Regions from separate parts of the Pseudoduganella dura genome, predicted to be linked through region 2. Evidence: riboswitches for the same ligand, from Rfam matches in the RefSeq annotation. Region 2 holds a riboswitch; the other holds the start of a gene.
What was found. A riboswitch is a leader RNA that binds a small molecule or an ion and turns the genes downstream of it on or off. The one in region 2 is predicted to bind manganese.
Positions count from the first base shown of each region.

Region 1 (10,654 bases), 2.1 Mb from region 2:
GGGCGGCGCCACCAGGTAGCCGATGCGCAGGCCGGGGAACATCGTCTTGCTGAACGTGCCGCAGTACAGCACCGGCGCATCCGTCACCAGGCCCTGCATCGCCGGCAGCGGCGGGCCATCGTGGCGGAACTCGCTGTCGTAATCGTCCTCGATGATCAGCGCGCCGGTGCGGCGGGCGCCTTCGATCAGCGCCAGCCGCCGCGCCAGCGACAGCACGCTGCCGACCGGATACTGGTGCGACGGCGTGGTGTAGAGCAGCTTCGGCCGGTGCGCCTGCCAGTCCTGCGCCGCCGGCGCCATGCCTTCACCGTCCACCGGGATGCCTTGCACCGCCAGCCCGGCATGGCGGAACGCCGCCAGCGCGCCGCCGTAGCCGGGATTTTCATGCCACACGGTGTCGCCTTCGTCCGCGCAGGCGCGGGCGCACAGGTCCAGCGTGCTCTGGCTGCCGTCCGTGACGAACACCTGTTCCGCCTCGCATACCACGCCGCGCGAGGCGCGCAGGTAGTCGGCGATCGCCAGCCGCAGCGTCCATTCGCCGGCCGGGTCGCCGTAATTGAGCTGCGCCGCGTCGAGGCCGCGCCAGGCCCGGTCCAGCAGGCGGCGCCACAGCGCCAGCGGAAACGCATCCAGGTCCGGCACGCCCGGCACGAAAGCCCGGCTGTCGCTGGCGCCGTTCGACACCGGACGCAGGTTCACGGCGCGGCGCGACAGGCCGGCAAGTGCCGCCGGCGGGCGGCCACGGCGCGCCGGCGCACCTTCGGGGCCGGGTTCCGGCACAAGTTCAGGGCCAACCCGGGCCACCACGGTACCGCGGCGGTCCGGCACCACCAGGCCTTCGCCGGCCAGCTGCTCGTAGGCGTACAGCACCGAATTGCGGGCAATGCCCAGCTCGGCGGCAAGCGCGCGCGTGGCCACCAGCCGCGTGCCGGCCGCCAGCGTGCCCGCGCGGATCGCCTGGCGCAGGCATTCGTGCAGCAGCCGCTGGCGCGGCCAGCTGTGGTGGCCGTGGTCGCGTTCGAACGTCGACAGCAGCAGCGCGTAATCCATCGTGGCTCCATGAAAATGCCGTCCCGTGGACCTGTTCCGGGAGCCAGCGCCCCCATTATAGTGCGCCTTCAACTTGACGGATGGAGACCATGAACACCACCACAGCACCTTCCACACGCACGCAGGTAAAGCGTTCCGCCAACCGCGGCAGCCACGACCCCGCCGTGCTGCATGCCATCATCGACGCCGCCTGGGTCTGCCACACGGCATTCACCGACGAACATGGCGTGCATTGCATTCCCATGGCCTGCTGGCGCCTCGGCGATTACCTGTACATCCACGGTTCGAACGGCAGCCGCATGGTCAGGCGCCTGCAGGAACAGGATTGCTGCGTGACGATCACGCACGTGGACGGTCTGGTGCTGGCACGCTCCGCCTTCAATCACTCGATGAACTACCGCAGCGCGGTGATCTATGGCCGCTTCGAAACGGTCGACGAGGCCGGCAAGCGGCCCGCGCTGGAAGCGTTCATGGAACACCTCGCCCCCGGCCGGCAGGGCGAGGTCAGGCCGGGCAACGACAAGGAATATGCCGCCACCACCGTGCTGCGCATCGCACTCGCCGAGGCCGCCTGCAAGACACGCAGCGGGCCGCCGGAAGACGACGAGGAAGACCTGCACCTGCCTGCCTGGGCCGGCGTGCTGCCGTTGCGCGAGGCACGCGGCGCGCCGGTGGCCGACGCCGGCTGCGGGATCGCGGCGCCGGCGTACGTGCAGCGCTGGCAGGACTGACGTTGCGCCGCCCGTCCACGCGGTGCGGCCGCCACTGGCCGGACCGTGCGAGGCTTGACCTGATTGTCTTTATTGCACATCATCGCCGTGCCGCGGCCAATCTCGCGCCGCGCATATGCTCATAAGGAGATCGCATGCAACGAATCCTCGCCGCCGCCCTGCTGGCTGCCACCTGCAGCGCACCCGCATTCGCGGACGATGCCCTGAAGGCCGCCATCGGCGGCAGCCACCGCAGCGCCGACAACGTGAAGCGGGACGCCTACCGCCACCCCTACGAAACGCTGACCTTCTTCGGAATCCGGCCGGAGATGACCGTGGTCGAACTGTCCCCCGGCGGCGGCTGGTACACGGAGATCCTGGCGCCCTACCTGCGCGAGCGCGGCAAGCTGGTCGCCGCCGGCGCCACGCCGGAATCGAAAGCGGCCAACGTGGCGAAGGCCGGCGAACGCTTCAAGCAGAAGCTCGATGCGAATTCCGCCGTGTTTGGCAAGGTGCAACTGGGCGCGTTCGAACCGGGCAACGGCGTGTTCAACTACGGTGCCAAAGGCAGCGCGGACATGGTGCTGACCTTCCGCAACGTGCACAACTGGATGGAGCCGGGCGACGCGCGGCTCAAGGGCGTGCTGAAAAGCGTGTACGACACGCTCAAGCCGGGCGGCGTGTTCGGTGTTGTCGAGCACCGCCTGCCCGCGGGCAAAACGCAGGATCCCACGGCGTCCAGCGGCTACCTGCACGAAGCCTATGTGATCCGGATGGCGGAAGCGGCCGGTTTCAGGCTGGCGGCGAAATCGGAAGTGAACGCCAATCCGAAAGATATGGCCGATCACCAGGGCGGCGTGTGGGCGCTGCCGCCGACTTACGCGAACAAGGAAGTGGACCGGGAAAAATACGCGGCGATCGGCGAGAGCGATCGCATGACACTGAAGTTCGTGAAGCCATGATGCGCCCGGTGCAGGGACCGGTTGCCTGACTGCGCAGCCGCCGGCGATTCAGTCCGGCGGCTTTTTTGTTCTAGCGGCGCTGGAGGCGGCTCATCAAGCTGCAAAAGGCCACGAAGCCTACCACCATGGAACCGCACACAGCGGCTACCGTCAACATCAGCTCATTCATTCGAGAAACTTTCACTTTAAGACAACCGCGTGATTATGCTGCATTTGCACATGAAACATTCTCACTGAAACTCACTGTTACACGAGATATTTCATTTCTGTTCGATTCAGCTTCCGCCATGCCCCACTTGACGCGGCGGCAAGGGCCAAGCCAGCCGATCCGGCAACGATTGCTGACGTTTCTTTCTTGCAACGCACCACTCTGCGTGCGGCATACCATGGATACATTGCCCGGCAGCTTGCTAGCTTAACCCTGCGGCTGCCCATCGGACAATGGCATCTGTTGTTTATTTTTATACTATTAAAAATAATTTTATCAGCTCATCCTTTACGTAGTTATTGCTACCGATGCTAGCGCTATCATAATCCTGCCGCCACCGCGGCATACCATTCCCTCTCTTATCAGGAGCAAGCATGCGTAAAGCACTAGTTGGGTTGATACTGGCCGCGACGGCCCTCACGTCGCACGCCGGCGGTTATTTCACCGAAGACGCCACGCCGTTCGATACCCTGATCGGCGCCGGCGCCCAGCACCAGGACTTCTCGGGCCCTTATACCCAGACCGGTTATTCGTGGAGCTGGGGCGATGTCACATTTACCTGCAATGTCGTGCAGTGGTGCAACAACAGCAGCTTTGCCTTCGGCGGCTATAACGATCACTTTAACTTTGTCGAGGGCAACTTCGTTTACTACGCTCCACCAGATAGCGCTACCTTCACATTCGCCAATCCGATCATTGCCTTCGGTGTCGATGTGTACGGGATCGGCGGTGGCCAGTATTCGCCGGGCGGTGCGCTGCAGCCGACACCGATGCTGGTGACGTTCGAGGACGGTTCGCATGAATTCTTCACGAACCATGTCCACAACTACAACATTTCGGTGCCGGTATTCGCCGGTATCCTGTTCGACCGGCCCGTTTCGTCCATCACGGTTTCCGGCGAGTGGGAGAACAACGGCATGTTCTTCACGAACGTGCGCTATGTGACGGCGCCGGTGCCGGAGCCGTCCACCTGCGCGATGCTGTTCGGCGGGCTGGCCGTGATGGGCGCGATCGCGCGGCGGCGCAGCAAAGTTGCGCACACATCACATTGACTTTTAGCGGCAACGGCGCGCCGCCGTGCCGCCCCTTGACGAGACGGCGGCGCACAGGGCAGCAGTCGCCTCACTCGGTCGCAGCGCCCTTCGCTGCCTTCACGGGCGTGAGCGCCAGGTCGTGGAAGTCGTAGCTGAAGTCCGTTTCGTCCGAGATGGCGGCCATTTTCGCGCGCTCGATCGAACCGTCGGGATTCAGCGCGAACGTCACATAGGCATCGGCGTTGAAGTTGCGCTCTTTCCAGCGCACGATGAACGTATCGTGCTGGAAGTGTTCCAGTTCGCCGGTCAGGTCGGGCGTGCGCGTAAACGCCATGACCTGCTTTTTGCCTTCATGGCGGATGACGACCTTGCCATACCACGGGTCCGTGTATTCGCCGTCGTACGCGGTGCGCGGCAGCGAGGGCTTCGAGCCGGCGGCGCGGGCCGATGCCGCCTTGCCCACTTTCGCCAGTTCCTTCCGGTGCGCCTCCTCCTCCTGGGCGGCGATGATGCCGATCCAGTCGGTCGGTGCCGCGCCCAGGTAGTGATCGAGGATGCGCCATTGCAGCGACGTCATCGAACCGCTGTTTTCCGCGTTGGTGAAGATCGCGATGCCAAGTTTCTCTTCCGGCACCATCAGCACGCGCGAATAAAAGCCCTGCAGCGCGCCGCCGTGCAGCACCAGCTTCTTGCCGCGGTAGTCGCGGATGTTGAAGCCCAGGCCATAGGCGTTGAAATTGGCCCGCGTGGCGGCCAGTTCCGGCTTCGGTTCGGCGATCTTCATCGGCGTCACCGGCGTCCAGATCTCCCTCGATTGCGCGGCGGAGAACAGCCGCGCCTCGCTGCCCGGCAACTGGCCGCCGGCCAGCAGCACGTTCATCCACTTGGCGATATCCTCGGCACTGGTATTGATGCCGACGGCGCCCACCGCGTTATCGACCGGCATCGGCTTGACGACGGACTGCCGGTCGTTGATCCGGCTGTGCGGCGCCGAGTAATCGGCGGTTTTCAGCATCGCGGCCACGCTGGTGGTGGTGTTCGTCATGCCCAGCGGGTCCAGGATCTGCGCCCGCACCGTGTCGCCCCAGCTCTTGCCGCTCTTCTGCGCGATGATGCGGCCGGCCACGATGTACAGCAGGTTGTCGTACGCATAGCTGGCGCGGAAGCTGGTGGCCGGCTTCACATGGCGCAGGTTATGGATGATCTCGTCGGTCGAGAACGTGGTGGTCGGCCACCACAGCAGGTCGCCGGCGCCCAGGCCCAGGCCGCTGCGGTGCGTGAGCAGGTCGCGCACCGTCATTTCCTGCGTCACGTAGCCGTCGTGCATGCGGAAATCCGGCAAATGCTTGATCACCGGGTCATCCCAGGCCAGCTTGCCTTCGTCGACCAGCTTCGCCAGTGCCACGGCGGTGAACGCCTTCGAGTTCGAAGCGATCTCGAACAGCGTCTTCGGCGTCACCGGTGCCGGGTCGCCCAGCCGGCGCACGCCGAAGCCCTGCGCGGCCACCACCTTGCCGTCCTTGACGATGGCGATCGCGATGCCGGGCACGTCGAAGGTCTTCAGCACGCGGTTGACGTCCTGCGCCAGGTCGAAGGCAGGCGCCGGCGCGGCCGCCACGGCAGCGGCGCCGGCAGCGAAAGCCAGCGCCGGCGCGCCGGAAAACGCGCAGGCGCCCAGCACCAGTGCGCAAATGGTTTGTTTCACGAACATCGGGGCTCCAGTCATTTCTTCAGCAGCTTGTCGACCGACTTCTGCGTTTCGGGGTGATAACGCGCGCGCGCCTTGGCGAACACGCCCCTGGCCCAGGCCGCATCCTGCGGGTTCTTCAGCAGCGCGGCGTACAGCGGCACCACGAACTTCTGGCGGCCCACGCTCATCAGGAACGTCTCGAGCTGGTCGCGCACGTTGTAACCGGCATGCACGGATGCCAGGTAGAAGCGGTAGGCAATCTCGTTGTTCTTGCTGGTCTTCAGCGCGAACGTCTGGTCGAGCTCGCGCAACTGGGCGGCGCTGGCCTTGTTGTCGATGTCGTTCAGGAAGTGCATCCACTCGGCGGCGCCCCAGCTGCGCGCCGTCAGGTCGGCCGTCGCCTGTTCGCCTTTCAGCCACGTGGCGCGCTGGGCATCCACGGCCTGGAAGCGCTGCGACACCACGCGCTGCGCGGCGGCCGGAATGCCGGCGCCATACAGCCATTCGTCGAGTTCCGCCTGCGTCATTACCTCCGGATGCTTGTCCAGCAGGTTGGCGCGCAGGTAGGCCAGGAACTGCTCGGTGGTGGCGGACTGGAACGCATGCTGGTCGAACCAGCCGCGCAGGAACGGATCGAACACTTCGCGGCCGGCGCGCTGCTCGAGCGTGCGCAGGAACCACGCGCCTTTCGGGTAGGCGAGTGCTTCGTCGGTGTACGTGTCCGGGTTGACGTCCGGGTCACGCGTGAGCAGGGCCTGCTTCGCCGCCGGAATATCCTTCAGCGAAGCCAGCGCTTCTTCCTGCTCCACCTGCAGGTTCATCTCGGCGGCCTCGGCGCCGTAGAGGATCTCGATGATCCGCGTCGTCACGTAGGTGGTGAAACCTTCGTTGAGCCACCAGTGCTTCCACGAGGCGTTGGTGACGAGGTTGCCGGACCACGAATGCGCCAGTTCGTGCGCGATCAGGTCGTTCAGGCTGCGGTCGCCGGCGATCATCGTCGGCGTCAGGAACGTCATCCGCGGGTTTTCCATGCCGCCGATCGGGAACGACGGCGGCAGCACGATCATGTCGTAGCGCCCCCACCGGTAAGGGCCATACAGCGATTCGGCGGCGGCGATCATTTTCTCGGTATCGGCCAGCTCGAACGCGGCCGCCTCGATGCGGCCGGGTTCCGCATACACGGCCGAACGCGGGCCGACGCTGCGCACATCGATCTCGCCGATGGCGATCGCCAGCAGGTAGGACGGTACCGGCTGCGGCATGCGGAACTTCCAGCCGCCGGCACCGGTGGATTGCGGATCGTTCTCGGCGCTCATCACCACGCGCATGCCGGCCGGCGCCTCGATGCGCGCGCTGTAGGTGAAGCGCACGGCCGGCGTATCCTGCACCGGCGCCCACGAGCGGGCCTCGATCGCCTGCGACTGGCTGAACATGAACGGCCGCTTGCCGGACAGCGTCTGCACCGGCGTCAGCCACTGCAGCGCACCGGCGGTGGCTGCGGTGCGGTAGTACACACGCACCTTCTTCGGCTGGCTGCGCAGCGAGATGCGCAGCGCCTGGCCCTTCTTCGGATCGGCGCGATCGAGCATGTACGAGGCCGGCGCCCAGCGGCCATCGTCGTTCTGCACCTGCACGCGCGCGATCGACAGCTGGCGCGTGTCGAGCACCAGCGTGCGCACGTTCTTGTCCAGCCAGTTCAGCGTCAGCTCGGCGTAGCCGGAAAGCGTCTTGCGGCCGAAGTCCGCCTTCAGGTCGAGGTACAGGTCCGTGGTGCGCACCTCGTTGTAGCGTGCGTAGCTGAGCGGATCCTGGGCGTGGGCGCTCGTTGCGAGCAGTGCCAGCGCGGCGGATATCGCCAGGCGCAGAGAAGGTTTTCGCATGTGCTTCCTTTAAATTTTCATCAAGCTGGCACCGGGATCGCCGGTGCGGGCGCGGTGCAGAATAGCATATGGCATGGCATTTCCGCCCTGCCCCGGCACCGACTCTGCTATCATGGCGCCCGTTCTTTGGGGAGTAGCCTCCTTCCCCGCGCATCGCACGGCGTCCGCACCATTGCGGCACCATCGCGGCATGCGCGGGAAGAACCTGCGTCAACACAATCGGTCCGCAGACCGTGGCGCAGGTGGCCGGCGCGATTGTCTATCGGCGCGGGCCTGGCGAGACCAATGATCCACGGGCGGCCGCATACACCAAGGGGCCGGGACCGCCCATGGATCCTTGGTTAACATCCGGCCCCCAGCCACCTACATGGAAGCCTTCCTCGTCTCCACGGGCATCGTCGCCCTCGCCGAAATCGGCGACAAGACCCAGCTGCTCGCCTTCGTCCTCGCCGCCCAGTTCCGGCGCCCGCTGCCGATCGTCGGCGGCATCTTCGTCGCCACCGTCGTCAATCACTTCTGCGCGGCCGCCGTCGGCACCTGGCTGACCGACCTGCTGGGCCCCGGCGCGCTGCGCTGGATCCTGGGCGTGGGCTTCATCGCGATGGCCGCCTGGATCATGGTGCCGGACGAGCTCGACGAGGACGATACCCCGGCCAGCCGCTATGGCGTGTTCACCGCCACGCTGGTCGCCTTCTTCCTGGCCGAGATGGGCGACAAGACGCAGATCGCCACCGTGGCGCTGGCCGCCCGCTTCGATGCGCTGATCCCGGTGGTCGTCGGCACCACGCTGGGCATGATGCTGGCCAACGTGCCCGCCGTGTACCTCGGCAAGCGCGCCGCCACCGCCGTCAACCTGAAGCTGGTGCACGGCATCGCCGCCGTGATCTTCGTGGTGCTGGGGGTGGCGACGCTGATGGGCGCGGGCACCGCCGTGGGGTTGTAAACCCTGGGCAATGCCGGCGCACGCTTACCCCAGCGGCGTAGCCCCGGGGTGAGACCTCCGCCAGCGCTGGCGGCGAGCTCCGCCGCCGGCGCCAAAGGGGATCTGACCCCTGCGCCTGCCGTTGGTTGATCAGGCCGGCGGCAAACGCAGTTCGACGGCGTGCTCGCGCCCGTCGTCGACCAGCGCGATCTCGTTGCCGTCCTGCGCAACGCCGTCGACAGCCAGCCCGGCCGCGCCCCGCGTCACCCGGATGATGTAGTTCGCCGAGCCATGGCGATACGACAGCGCGAAGCCGTCCCACTCGTCCGGCACCCGCGGCGCCAGTGCCAGCCGGTCGCCGTTGCGCGTCACGCCCAGCAGCGATTCGAGGATCAGCCGGTACATCCAGCCGGACGATCCCGTATACCAGCTCCAGCCGCCGCGCCCCACGTGCGGCTCCACCGCGTAGATGTCGGCCGTCACCACATAGGGCTCCACCTTGTAGATGGCGGCGTTCTCCGCGCTGGACGCGTGCTGCACCGGGTTGATCAGCCGCATCAGCTCCCATGCCTTCGCGGTATCGCCCATCCTGGCGAACGCCATCACGGTCCACACCGCGGCGTGCGTGTACTGGCCGCCGTTTTCGCGCACGCCCGGCACGTAGCCCTGGATATAGCCGGGGTTCGGGTCGGCCTTGTCGAACGGCGGGTCGAGCAGCTGGATCAGGCCGAAGTCGCGCTTGACCAGCCGCGCGTCGACCTGCGCCATCGCGCCCTTCACGCGTTCCGGATCGGCCGCGCCCGACAGCACGCCCCAGCTCTGCGAGATCGAGTCGATCTGGCATTCCTCGTTTTCGTGCGAGCCGAGCGGGGTGCCGTCGTCGAAGTAGGCGCGGCGATACCACTGGCCGTCCCACGCGTTCTGTTCGACATTGGCCGCCAGCTTCCTGGCTTCCTCCAGGCATTCATCGGCAAAGACCGCATCGCCGCGCCGCCCCGCCACCACGGCGAACTGCTGCAGCACGTCGATCAGGAACCATGCCAGCCACACGCTTTCGCCCTTGCCTTCGGCACCCACCTTGTCCATGCCGTCGTTCCAGTCGCAGGAACCGATCAGCGGCAGGCCGTGCACGCCGAAGCGCAGGCCGTGGCGGATCGCGCGCACGCAGTGTTCATACAGCGGCCCGGCCTGCGGCGATTTGCCCGGCATGTCGTAATACGAATCCTCGTCCGGCTTGACCGGGCGGCCATCGAGGTAGTGGGCCTGCTCGTCGAGCACCGCCATGTCGCCGGTCACCTGCACGTAGCGGGCCGTGGCCAGCGGCAGCCACAGGTAATCGTCCGAGCAGTGCGTGCGCACGCCACGGTCGGATGGCGGATGCCACCAGTGCTGCACGTCGCCCTCGGCGAACTGGTGCGCCGCGCACAGCACCAGGTGCTCGCGCAGCAGTTGCGGCTCGGTATGCACCATCGCCATCGCATCCTGCAGCTGGTCGCGGTAGCCGAAAGCGCCGCCGGACTGGTAATAGCCGCTGCGTGCCCACAGCCGGCAGGCGATGGTCTGGTACATCAGCCAGCCGTTGGCGATCACGTCCAGCGCCGGGTCGGGCGTGGCGATCTGCACCGCGCCCAGCGTGGCGTGCCAGTGCGCGTGCACCGCGGCCAGTGCTTCCCGCGCGGCGCCCGCGCCGCCATGCTTCTGCACCATCGTGCTGGCATCGGCATTGCGGCGCCCGCCCATGCCGAGCACGAACACGAGTTCGCGCTCTTCGCCAGGCAACAGCTCGAACGGCACCTGCAGCGCCCCGCAGCTGTCCAGGCCGGTACCGACCTTGCCCGACAGCCGCTGCCGCCGCAGCGCGGCCGGGCTGGCCAGCGTGCCATTGCGGCCCAGGAATTCGGTGCGGTCGGTCGTGACCGTGCGGGTGGCCGCGTCGACATTGAAGAACGCCACCCGGCCGGAGAACTCGGTGTTGTACGGGTTGCGGGCGAACAAGGCGCCGCTGACGCCATCCTGTTCCGTCACCAGGTGCATGCCCGATTTCGAACGCATTTCCCCCAGCACCCATTCGACATAGCCGGTGGCCGACAGCTTGCGCGGCACCAGCGACACGTTGCGCACCTTCAGCACCGTGTAGCGTACCGGCGCATCGGTCGACACATACGTCGTCAGCGCCGACGTGATGCCGGCCTCGGTGT
Region 1 covers NZ_WNWM01000002.1:2,695,539-2,706,192, forward strand. Annotated here, with positions in the region: gene pdxR (MocR-like pyridoxine biosynthesis transcription factor PdxR) at 1-1,050, opposite strand, end outside; gene GJV26_RS11810 (pyridoxamine 5'-phosphate oxidase family protein) at 1,140-1,781, shown strand; gene GJV26_RS11815 (class I SAM-dependent methyltransferase) at 1,916-2,722, shown strand; gene GJV26_RS29930 (PEP-CTERM sorting domain-containing protein) at 3,305-3,982, shown strand; gene GJV26_RS11825 (serine hydrolase) at 4,053-5,675, opposite strand; gene GJV26_RS11830 (M1 family metallopeptidase) at 5,687-7,534, opposite strand; yybP-ykoY riboswitch at 7,651-7,809, shown strand; gene GJV26_RS11835 (TMEM165/GDT1 family protein) at 7,902-8,477, shown strand; gene GJV26_RS11840 (glycoside hydrolase family 94 protein) at 8,607-10,654, opposite strand, start outside.
Region 1: it holds a riboswitch for manganese, as region 2 does, so the genes downstream of both, GJV26_RS11835 (TMEM165/GDT1 family protein) here and GJV26_RS02765 (manganese efflux pump MntP) in region 2, are expected to answer to the same signal.

Region 2 (10,654 bases):
TTGGTAAAAACGGCCTGCCCATGCACTCTGAGATCGATAGGTTTGCCGTCTTTTTCCAGCTCCCAGGCATATATTCCGCCACTACTGGCAAGGCGCAAGGTAATGCAATTGTGTCTAAGGAGATCCTGAGCTGTCGCTGGCTTTGTATGCCATTCAAAGTAGCCCGGCGAACCGACGATGACCGTTTGGACGTCCGGTGTCAGCCTCACTGCGATCATGTCCTTTTCAACCTGGTCGCCATAGCGCACACCGATGTCGAAGCGGTCTGCCGCAATATCGAGCATCCGGTAATCCGCATTGAATTCAACGTGCAGATCGGGATACTTCGGCAAAATTGGCGCCAAGCGTGGCCATAGGACCGTGTCGATCACGCTGTCGATCGCCGTGATTCTGATGTTTCCCGCAGGGGTTTCACTCAAGTCGCTGATTGCGGCGAGTTCAGCCTCGATCTCCTCCAGGCGGGGTGCGACGTTCTGCAGCAGTCGCTCTCCAGCTTCGGTGGGGGAGACGCTGCGGGTGGTTCGGGTAAGCAAACGCACGCCCAGTCGCGCCTCAAGAGAACGAACTATGTGGCTGAGTGCAGACTGCGTCAAGCCGAGTTTCGCAGCCGCTCGTGTAAAGCTGCGTTCGCGTGCAACTGCGATGAAAACGACGATATCGTTAATATTTTCACGAGCCACTAGGGTGATCCTTGGATGGACATTTTTTCGGACGCAGGTGATGTTGTGATTGCAAGATTGACGCAGCATATCAGGTACTTGTGCGAGTACAGGCAATACAACGGTGAGATAACTCTACAATTACCTTGCTGCGGTCATGAAGTATGCTAGATCGGGCATGGGAAAGGCGCCAAGATGCGTAACGTCCAAGGACACTGAGAGCCTGTCAGATTTTCTGTGTGAAACGGGGTCATGAAATAATGCCGAAAGAACTATTCCATGACCGAAGTGATGACCACCAAGAAGCCGAAGAAACAGAAAGCAGCATATCCATTCCCCGTCGAGTTGATCGACCAGTTGCTTGCTCAAGTTGAGAACAAGGACGCTGCAGTCAACGCCGAGGCGGCCGAAGCTGCGCTGGACGCGTTCGCGGCCGGTCCATGGGGCATCAAATTCCCCACTGTGGCAGCTATGTGGCGACGCCAGTGGCAGCAGGTGATCCCGTTCTTCGCATACCCGCCAGAGGTGCGCAAAATCCATCTACACCACAAATGCCATTGAGAGCCTGCATATGCGCCTTCGGAAGATCGTCAAGAACCGCGGTCATTTTCCGAGCGACGACGCCGCGACCAAACTGCTATTCCTGGCCTTGCGAAATATTGAGAAAGACTGGAAGATGGCGCCGCGTACCTGGAAGCTCGCTGCCAATCAGTTCGCCATCATGTTCGGCGAGCGATTCACCAACGCGATTACCTAACTACGAAATCTGGCCCTGCACACATAATTTCTGACAGGTCCAACCAGAACGGCCCCCGCGACTCGATCGCAGGTCGGTTGGAGTGTCGACATCAACAAAATCCGACAAAAAAGTTGCCGGGTGACTTTTTCAACACAATAGGCCAGAAGCAGACCTCCGCTGACGAATGCCCCAATCACAGCACGACCACAACGAAAGCACAATAGACAATGAGCTTGTCATTTCACATTGACTTCAACGGCGAGTGCGAAGAGGCATTTAGCTTCTATGCAGCGTGCCTCGGGGGGAGGATTGGTACGATGCTCAAGATCGCAGACTCACCGATCCCGGCATCGACGACTCGTCCGGGACGCCACATCGTTCATGCGAATATCTGTATCGATGGGGTTGAGCTGGCCGGTGCCGATGTTGAAGCACACAACTACAGAAGGCCGACGGGCTTCTATGTGTTGCTCGGTGTCGATTCGGAAGAAAAGGTCGATTCTTATTTCAGTGCGCTACAGACCAATGGGCAGGTAATCCTGGCGCCGCAGCAGACTTTCTGGTCTTCCCGCTATGCCATTGTGATCGACAGGTTTGGCGTACCTTGGAAGATCAATCGCGGAACGTGACAAGGTCCGCTTTGGGGGCCAAACCGGCCACTGGCGAAAGGCAGCGATCAGCCCGCCAATCGACGCCAGGCGATCCGGCGCTTCGCAAACGTCATATTCGCTTCATCCTGCTCGACCATCATCTGCCGGCCCCCGAAGGCACACTGCGCACGTGCCCTGGATCTGGAAAGTCCAGGTGCCAGGGCGCGCCCTCGATCGGGTCAGGCGGCGGGAGACAATGCCGCCAGTGGTTCCGGCTCCGGTACCGGGCTGGAGTGCGCGGCGATCCAGTCGCTCAATTCACGCCCGAAGACGCGCAGGCGCGCTGTCTCGACCTGGCGGCGTTTGTATGCATCGTGACTGGACGGCCCGGTCATGCTGCGCTGGTGGCTTTCCTTGTCCATCAACTGCAGTTCATAGTCGAAGAAAAAGCCAACGTCATAATCCTGGCCCGCCGTTTCAGGATAGCCCTGCTCGGCCTGCAGATGGATCATCTTGCGCACCGTGACCTGGATGCTGCTGAAATCGGCCCCGCTGTGGGGATTGTCGGCGCGCGTCTGGCGCCTGGCGACGGCCAGGAGCTCCGCGTCCATCTTTTGTAGCAGCTCGGTCGGATACTCGTGGCTGCGTTCCAGCATGCAGCGGTATTTCACGAAGATTTCCTTGGCCGCTTCCAGATCGAGCAAGGTATTGCGGGTGCGATTGGGCTCGATATTGGTGATGGACAGGATGTGCGCGCGCTGCAGGGTTTCCAGCGCCAGCAGGCATTCGAAGCGGGTGCCGAAGACGAGGCGCACGCCCAGGTGGTCGTAGATATCCTGCGCCAGATAAGCCGCCTTTTGCAGCAGCTTGAGCAGGATGCTGTTGCGCCCCTTGTTGCGCTTGCGTTCGAGATGGTGCAGGGGCAGGCACAGCTCGCCGTTGGACAGGAAAAAATGGCCCTCGTCGTCTTCGTGGATGACTTCGTCAAGCGTGGCAAACACCTGATCGCGGATCGTATTGAAGTGGCGCAGCTCCAGGTTGTTGTCGATGTAGAAAATCGCATGCATCACCTTGAGGATGGCGCAAGACCACATGCGCCGCTCGCATTGTTGCTGCGCCTGGTGGGACGCGTGGACGAGCAGCTGGACCGGATCGCCGGGCTCCAGCACGTCGCGCGGAATGAGCTTTTCCTGGCCCGGCTGCAGGAACGTGCCGATGATGAAATCGACGGCCTCGCGGTGGCCGTTCCGGATGATTTCGCGGGCGGCCGGCTGGTCCAGGTCGTAGCCGTATTCGCGCACGAATTCGCGCGCATCGTGCAGGTTGCGCAGGGCAAGCGCGCCGAGGTCGATCGCCGAGCGTCCGCTGGTCATGGCCCCGAGGTAGCCCCAATTTAACGAGAATTTGCGCTTGGTCTCGAGCGTGGGCCGAAATTCGCTCATGTCTGTTGCCTTGATTTGCTTTGCTCGGACCAGTATCCAATTGTTCGGTGTTGAGGTCAATTAATATTCGATGCATACAGGCATCAATTCTCCTTCAGGCCACAGGCTTTCGGGCGGCGTGGCCAGGATTGCATGGGCAGTGGGACCCAGCAACCGCCTTGGTCATGGACATCACGGCAAGCTTACTCAATGTCCGTTGTGTGTGGCACCTGCCGGTCGCGATAGTCCGTTAGTTTTTACCGTGGCAACATGTTATCGACCGGCACGCTATCAACAACACCGCAATAGTGCGATAAACGTTGAAATATCGTACCGATTGCCGTACCATATTTCCATAATTTTCGAATCATCGAATGGACAGCACCATGCAAACGAAAGAAGTTTTGGCGGCGCTGGCGGCGCTGGCCCAGGAAAGCCGCCTGGCGGTGTTCCGGCTGCTGGTGCAGGCCGGCCCGGAGGGCATGGCGGCCAGCAGGATCGCCGCCACGCTCGATATCGCACCCTCGTCGCTGTCGTTTCACCTGAAGGAGCTCACGCACGCGGGCTTGCTGGCGTCCCGGCAGGACGGCCGCTTCGTGATCTACTCGGCGGACATCGGGGCAATGAACGGCCTCATCGGTTTCCTCACCGAGAACTGCTGCGGCGGCGTGCCATGCGGCGCGGGCAAGCCAGCCGGGGCGAACGCGTGCTGACCGCCTTCCTGATCTTCGCCGCTACCCTCGTCCTCGTCATCTGGCAGCCACGCGGGCTGGGCATCGGCTGGAGCGCCGCGGCCGGCGCCCTCGTCGCGCTGCTGGCCGGCGTCATCGACGTCGGCGACATCCCCGTCGTGTGGCACATCGTCTGGAATGCGACGGGTGCGTTTGTCGCCGTGATCGTCATCAGCCTGTTGCTGGACAAGGCCGGCTTCTTCGAATGGGCGGCGCTGCACGTGGCGCGCTGGGGCAAGGGCAACGGCAGGCGCCTGTTCGCGATGCTGGTGCTGCTTGGCGCAGCCGTCGCGGCGGTGTTCGCCAACGACGGCGCGGCCCTGATCCTGACCCCGATCGTGATCGCCATGCTGCGCGCGCTGCGCTTCGACGCCCGCTCCACGCTGGCGTTCGTGATGGCCGCCGGCTTCATCGCCGATACGGCCAGCCTGCCGCTGGTGGTGTCGAACCTGGTCAACATCGTCTCGGCCGATTATTTCGATATCGGCTTCGCCCGCTACGCGGCCGTGATGGTACCGGTCAACTTCGTCTCTGTCGCGGCCACGCTGTGCGGTCTGCTGCTGTTCTTCCGCAAGGACATCCCTGCCGACTACGACCTGGCGCAACTCAAGCGCCCTCAAGAAGCCATTCACGACCGCGCCACGTTCGTCACCGGCTGGTGGGTGCTCGGCTTGCTGCTGATCGGCTTTTTCTGGCTCGAATCACTGGGCGTGCCGATCAGCGCGGTCGCGGCGGTCGGCGCCGCGTTGCTGCTGATCGTGGCGGCGCGTGGTCACAAGATCCCGACCCGCGAAGTGCTGCGCGGCGCGCCGTGGCAAGTGGTCGTTTTCTCGCTTGGCATGTACCTCGTCGTGTACGGGCTGCGCAATGCCGGGCTGACCGATTACCTGACCACCCTGCTGAACCGCTGCGCCGAACATGGCGTCTGGGGCGCCGCGCTCGGCACCGGCTTCATCACGGCGATCCTGTCGTCCATCATGAACAACATGCCCACCGTTCTGATCGGCGCGCTGTCGATCGATGCCACGACCACCCAGGGCGTGGTGCGCGAGGCGATGGTGTATGCCAACGTGATCGGCAGCGACCTGGGCCCGAAGATCACGCCGATCGGCAGCCTGGCCACGCTGCTGTGGCTGCACGTTCTGGACAGCAAAGGCATCCACATTTCGTGGGGCTACTACTTCCGCACCGGCATCGTGCTCACGCTGCCGGTGCTGTTCGTTACCCTGGCCGCGCTGGCCATCCGCTTAGCTTAGGAGACATCATGAGCGTCACCATCTACCACAACCCCGCCTGCGGCACGTCCCGCAACACGCTGGCCCTGATCCGCAATGCCGGCATCGAGCCGGTCGTCATCGAATACCTGCGGGACCCGCCGGAACGCGCGACACTGGCCGAACTGATCGCAAAGGCGGGGCTGACCGTCCGGGAGGCGATCCGCCAGAAAGATACGCCCTACCTGGAACTGGGCCTGGACGATCCTGGCGTGACGGACGGCCAGCTGCTCGAGGCGATGCTGGCCCACCCGATCCTGATCAACCGTCCGTTCGTCGCGGCGCCCGAAGGCGTGCGGCTGTGCCGCCCGTCCGAACTGGTGCTCGACATCCTGCCGGCGCCGCAACGCGGCGCGTTCACGAAGGAAGACGGCGAACAGGTCATCGACGAACAGGGACGGCGCATCGACCATGGATAAGATCGCGAACCTGCCCAACCTGCGCGCCGCCCAGCTCGACATGCCGGCCATGCACAAGCTCGAACCGGCGGGCGGCATGGACCACCCGCCCCGCTTCCTGCTGCTGTACGGGTCGCTGCGCGAGCGCTCGTTCAGCCGCCTGTTGATCGAAGAAGCGGCGCGCATCCTCGAACATTTCGGCGGCGAGGTGAAAATCTTCGATCCGACCGAACTGCCGATGGCCGGCAGCGTGCCGGAAGACCATCCGAAAGTGGTGGAACTGCGCGAGCTGTGCCTGTGGTCCGAGGGACACGTGTGGTGCAGCCCGGAGCGGCACGGCGCCGTCACGGCCGTGATGAAAAACCAGATCGACTGGATCCCGCTGGAACAGGGCGCGCTGCGCCCGAGCCAGGGCCGCACGCTGGCGGTGATGCAGGTGTGCGGCGGCTCGCAGTCGTTCAACGTCGTCAACACGCTGCGCCTGCTGGGCCGCTGGATGCGCATGTTCACGATACCGAACCAGTCGTCGGTGCCGATGGCCTACAAGGAGTTCGACGACGACGGCCGCATGCGGCCGTCGGCCTACTACGACCGCGTGGTGGATGTGATGGAGGAGCTGTTCAAGATCACGCTGCTGATGCGGGGCCGTACCGGGTACCTGACGGACCGGTACAGCGAACGCAGCGAACGGGCGATGAAGGCGATCGACCGGCAGATCGAAAAAATCTGATCCTTACAACCACCCGGCCTTCTTGAAGCGCCAGTACAGGTAGCCGCTGACGCAGCCCATCGTCAGCAGCGCGAACGGATAGCCGTACTTCCATTTCAGCTCGGGCATGAACTCGAAATTCATGCCCCACACGCCGGCGAACGCGGTGAACGCGGCGAAGATCGCGGCATAGGACGCCAGCTTCTTGCTGATGTCGTTTTCCTCGATCGCCACCATCGACAGCGTGACCTGGATCGCGGTGTTGATCGTGTCGCGCACGGCATCGAGCCGGCCGGCGATGCGGGACAGGTGATCGTGCACGTCGCGGAAGTAATCCTGGGTTTCGACCACCACGCCGGGCACCCGGCCGCCATACAGCCGCCCCATCGCATCAAGCAGCGGAATTACCGCGTGGCGCAGCACCAGCGCCTTGCGCTTCAGCGCGTACAGCCGCTCGATGTTGGCGCGCTGCTCGTCCTTCTGGCTGAAGATCTGGTCCTCGATCGATTCGAGGTCGGATTCGAGCATGTCGACGATCGGGAAATAGCGGTCGACCACGGCATCGACCAGCGCATACAGCACGAAGCCCGCGCCCTTGCCCAGCTGGTGCGGCTCGCGCTCGGCGCGGGCCCGCACGCCCAGGAAATCCTGGCTCGAATCGCGCCGCACCGACAGCACGTAGTTCGGCCCCGCGAACACGGCCAGCTGGCCGACGCTCAGTTCGTCGCCGTCGATTTCGACGATGTGGACGACGACGAAGATGCTCTCGCCGTATTCCTCCATCTTGGGCCGCTGGTGGCCGCGCGCGGCATCCTCGATGGCCAGTTCGTGCAGGCTGAATTCGTCCTGCATGACGGCGATTTCGTCCACGTCCGGATCGCGCAGCGCGACCCACACGAAGGCATCGGGTTGTATCAGGTATTCGCTGATGTCCACGACCGGGACATCGGTGAGTTTCTTGCCTTCCTGGTAGGCGACACAGTTGATCAGCATGAATGAAATTGCGGTGAGAATGGTGAATCGATGCGGGAGCTTACATTACAGCCTGCAGTACCGGGCAAAAACCCCGCGCACCGGCGCTAGCCGACGGTATGCCCGTACAGGATCGTTGCGCCGATGGCGATGAGCACGAACCCGCCAACGAGTTCGGCGCGGCGCCCCACCACCGCGCCCACCGCCCGCCCCAGCATGATGCCGAGGGTGACCATGACGAAGGTGCAGGTGCCGATCGCCGCCGCGGTCAGCCAGATATTGGCGTCCATGAAAGCCAGGCCCACGCCGACGATCATCGCATCGATGCTGGTGGCGAAGCCGGTCACCACCAGCAGCCAGAACGAGCCGTTGTCGGGCCGGCCGCCGTCGTTATCATCGTCGTCGGTGGCGCCGAGGCTGGCCACGATCATCCGCACGCCGAGGCCCCCCAGCAGCAAGAAGGCGATCCAGTGATCCCACGCCTCGACATACGGCGCCGCCACCTGGCCCAGCGCCCAGCCGGCGATCGGCGTCAGGCCTTCCACGACGCCGAAGATCAGGCCGATGCGCAGCGCCGCGCGCAGGCTGGGTTTTTGCAGGGCGGCGCCCTTGCCGATGGCGACGGCGAATGCGTCGGTGGCCATGGCGAGCGACAGGGCGGCGGTTGCGGCGAAATTCATGCGTTGCTTTCCGGTCGGGCATGCGAACGACATACCGCGCGGCCCGACTGAGCACGCGATACGCCATTGGTCTTGCCAACCGGGCTGGCTGTCCGCACCACGGCCAGGGGCCGGGCATGTTGACGCGGACGCTCTCGGGAAAACGAGAGCAGGCTACTCCCCAAAGTGCCTGCGCATTGTAACCGTATCGCCGGGCATGCGCGAGATGCGCATGCCCGCCTCAGCGCGCGGCCGGCCGGTCCGCGACCGGCTCGCCGAAGTCCGGCGTGCCGTCCGCCTTCCAGCCGATGGCCTGGGCCCGCGTGTGCCGGTTCGGGTCCTGCAGCGAGTCGCCGGGCACCTGCTCGACATCGCGGGCGTGGTACACCAGGATATCGGTCCTGCCGTCCGGCGAGGTCGTGAACGAATTGTGCCCGGGTCCGAACTGGCCGGTGCGCCGGCTGCTCGCGAACACGGGTTCCGGCGACTTGGTCCACGAGCGGGCATCGAGCAGGTTCGCATCCGCGCGCGCCGTCAGCATGCCCAGCGCGTAGCTGGCATCGGTGGCGCTGGCCGAATAGGTCATGAACACGCGGCCATTCTTCACCAGCACGGCGGGCGCCTCGTTGACATCGAACTTCACCTTCTCCCACGGGTACTGCGGCTGCGTGAGCAGGGTCGCCGGTCCGGCGATCGACAGCGGGGTATCCATCTTCGCGATGTACACGGCGGTCAGGTGCTTGTCGGCCGTGGGCGGGCGCTGTGTCCACAGCAGGTAGCGCTGGCCGTCCAGCGCGAACGTGGTGGCGTCGAGCGAGAACGATTCCCAGCCGGTCCTGAGCTGGCCGCGCTCGATCCACTGCCCTTCCAGCGGGTTGGCGGCGGCGTTTTCCAGCACATACAGGCGGATATCCAGCGGCGCGTCGGCGCGGCCCGCCGTGAAGTACAGGTACCACCTGCCGTCGATATGGTGCAGCTCCGGCGCCCAGATGTGGAAGCTCATCGGCCCGGCGGCGTGCTTGCGCCAGACGACCCTGCTTTCGCCCTTGCCGATGCCGTCCAGGCTGCGCGCCCGGCGCAGTTCGATGCGGTCGTATTCGGGCACGGTCGCCGTGAAGTAGTAATAGCCGTCCGCGTGCAGGCTCGCGTGCGGGTCGGCGCGCTGCCGCACCAGCGGATTGTCGAACCCGGCCTGGGCGAACGCGGCGCAGGAACACAGGAGAGCGGCGGCCAGCGCGGTGCTGGACAGCAGCGTGCACCGCTTGACGGGTAATTTTACGGGCAGATTCATGGATGGGAGCGGTGGCAAGTTGGTTCGCCGCGAGTGTGCCATTGCCTTGGCCTGCCCCGCAATCACACTTCGGCGTGCTGCGATGCCGGAAGCGGTATCGCAATGAAACCACCGGCGATCGTGAACATTCTGTCGAGGCGAGAACGCAACACCCGTTCGGCCAAAAGCATCGCTTCTCCCATGAATGACGGTAGACTTGGAGATATTTCCACAAGGCATTACCGCCCATCACCGTCATGATCATCCGCACCTCCATCGGCACCCGCCTGACCCTGGCCTTCGGCATCGTCATGCTGATCCTGGCGGGCATCACGCTGCTCAGCATTTCCCGTCAATCCTCGCTCCACGACGATACCGAACTGGTCGTCCGGGACCGCTATGCCAAGGTGGTGCTGGGCACGCGCGCGCTGGACGGCATCCAGGAGGCGGCCAGCACGATGCGCAGCCTGCTGATCGCGGCGGACCCGGCGCAGCTGCAGGCCGAGCGCGCCCGCCTGAAGGAACGGGATGCGGACGTGACGGCCACGCTGCGCGAATTCGAGGCGCGCATCACCACGGACAAGGGCCGCGCCGGCATGAAGGCGGTGATGGCGGCCAAGGAAAAATACGAGGCCGACCAGGCGCGGTTCCTGGCGCTGCTCGATGCCGGCAACAAGCCGGAAGCCACGGCGCTGCTGCTGGGCGCCCTCGCCGGCAGCCACTCGGGCTACATGGAACTGGTCCACAACATGAACCGCCTGGGCGGCGAGCTGATGGAAAAAAGCGCCGTGCAGGCCGAGCAGACGTATGCCAGCGGCCGCCGGCTGACCCTGCTGCTGGCTGGCGCCGGCATTGTCCTGGCGGCGGCGATGGCACACTGGCTCCGGCGCAGCATCACCGTGCCGTTGCGCCATGCGGTCGAAATTGCCAACACGATCGCGGCGGGCGACCTGTCGGGCCGCATCGTGGCCGGCGGGAACGATGAAACGGGCCAGCTGCTGCGCGCGCTGGCCACGATGAACGACAACCTCGGCGGCATCGTGCGCGAGGTGCGTGCCAGCGCCGAGTCGATTTCCGGCTCGGCCGGCGAGATCGCCGGCAGCTCGCTGGACCTGTCCGGCCGCACCGAGGAACAGGCCAGCTCGCTGGAGGAAACGGCATCGTCGATGGAAGAGCTGACCAGCACCGTGCGCCAGAGCGCGGACAACGCCCAGCAGGCGAGCAGCATCGCC
Region 2 covers NZ_WNWM01000002.1:588,210-598,863, forward strand. Annotated here, with positions in the region: gene GJV26_RS02720 (LysR family transcriptional regulator) at 1-680, opposite strand, end outside; partial or broken gene GJV26_RS02725 (transposase) at 1,047-1,416, shown strand; gene GJV26_RS02730 (VOC family protein) at 1,626-2,027, shown strand; gene GJV26_RS02735 (TIGR04552 family protein) at 2,228-3,490, opposite strand; gene GJV26_RS02740 (ArsR/SmtB family transcription factor) at 3,796-4,122, shown strand; gene GJV26_RS02745 (arsenic transporter) at 4,116-5,396, shown strand; gene arsC (arsenate reductase (glutaredoxin)) at 5,405-5,833, shown strand; gene arsH (arsenical resistance protein ArsH) at 5,826-6,542, shown strand; gene corA (magnesium/cobalt transporter CorA) at 6,546-7,514, opposite strand; gene GJV26_RS02765 (manganese efflux pump MntP) at 7,601-8,173, opposite strand; yybP-ykoY riboswitch at 8,183-8,353, opposite strand; gene GJV26_RS02770 (glycoside hydrolase family 43 protein) at 8,394-9,443, opposite strand; gene GJV26_RS30525 (methyl-accepting chemotaxis protein) at 9,680-10,654, shown strand, end outside.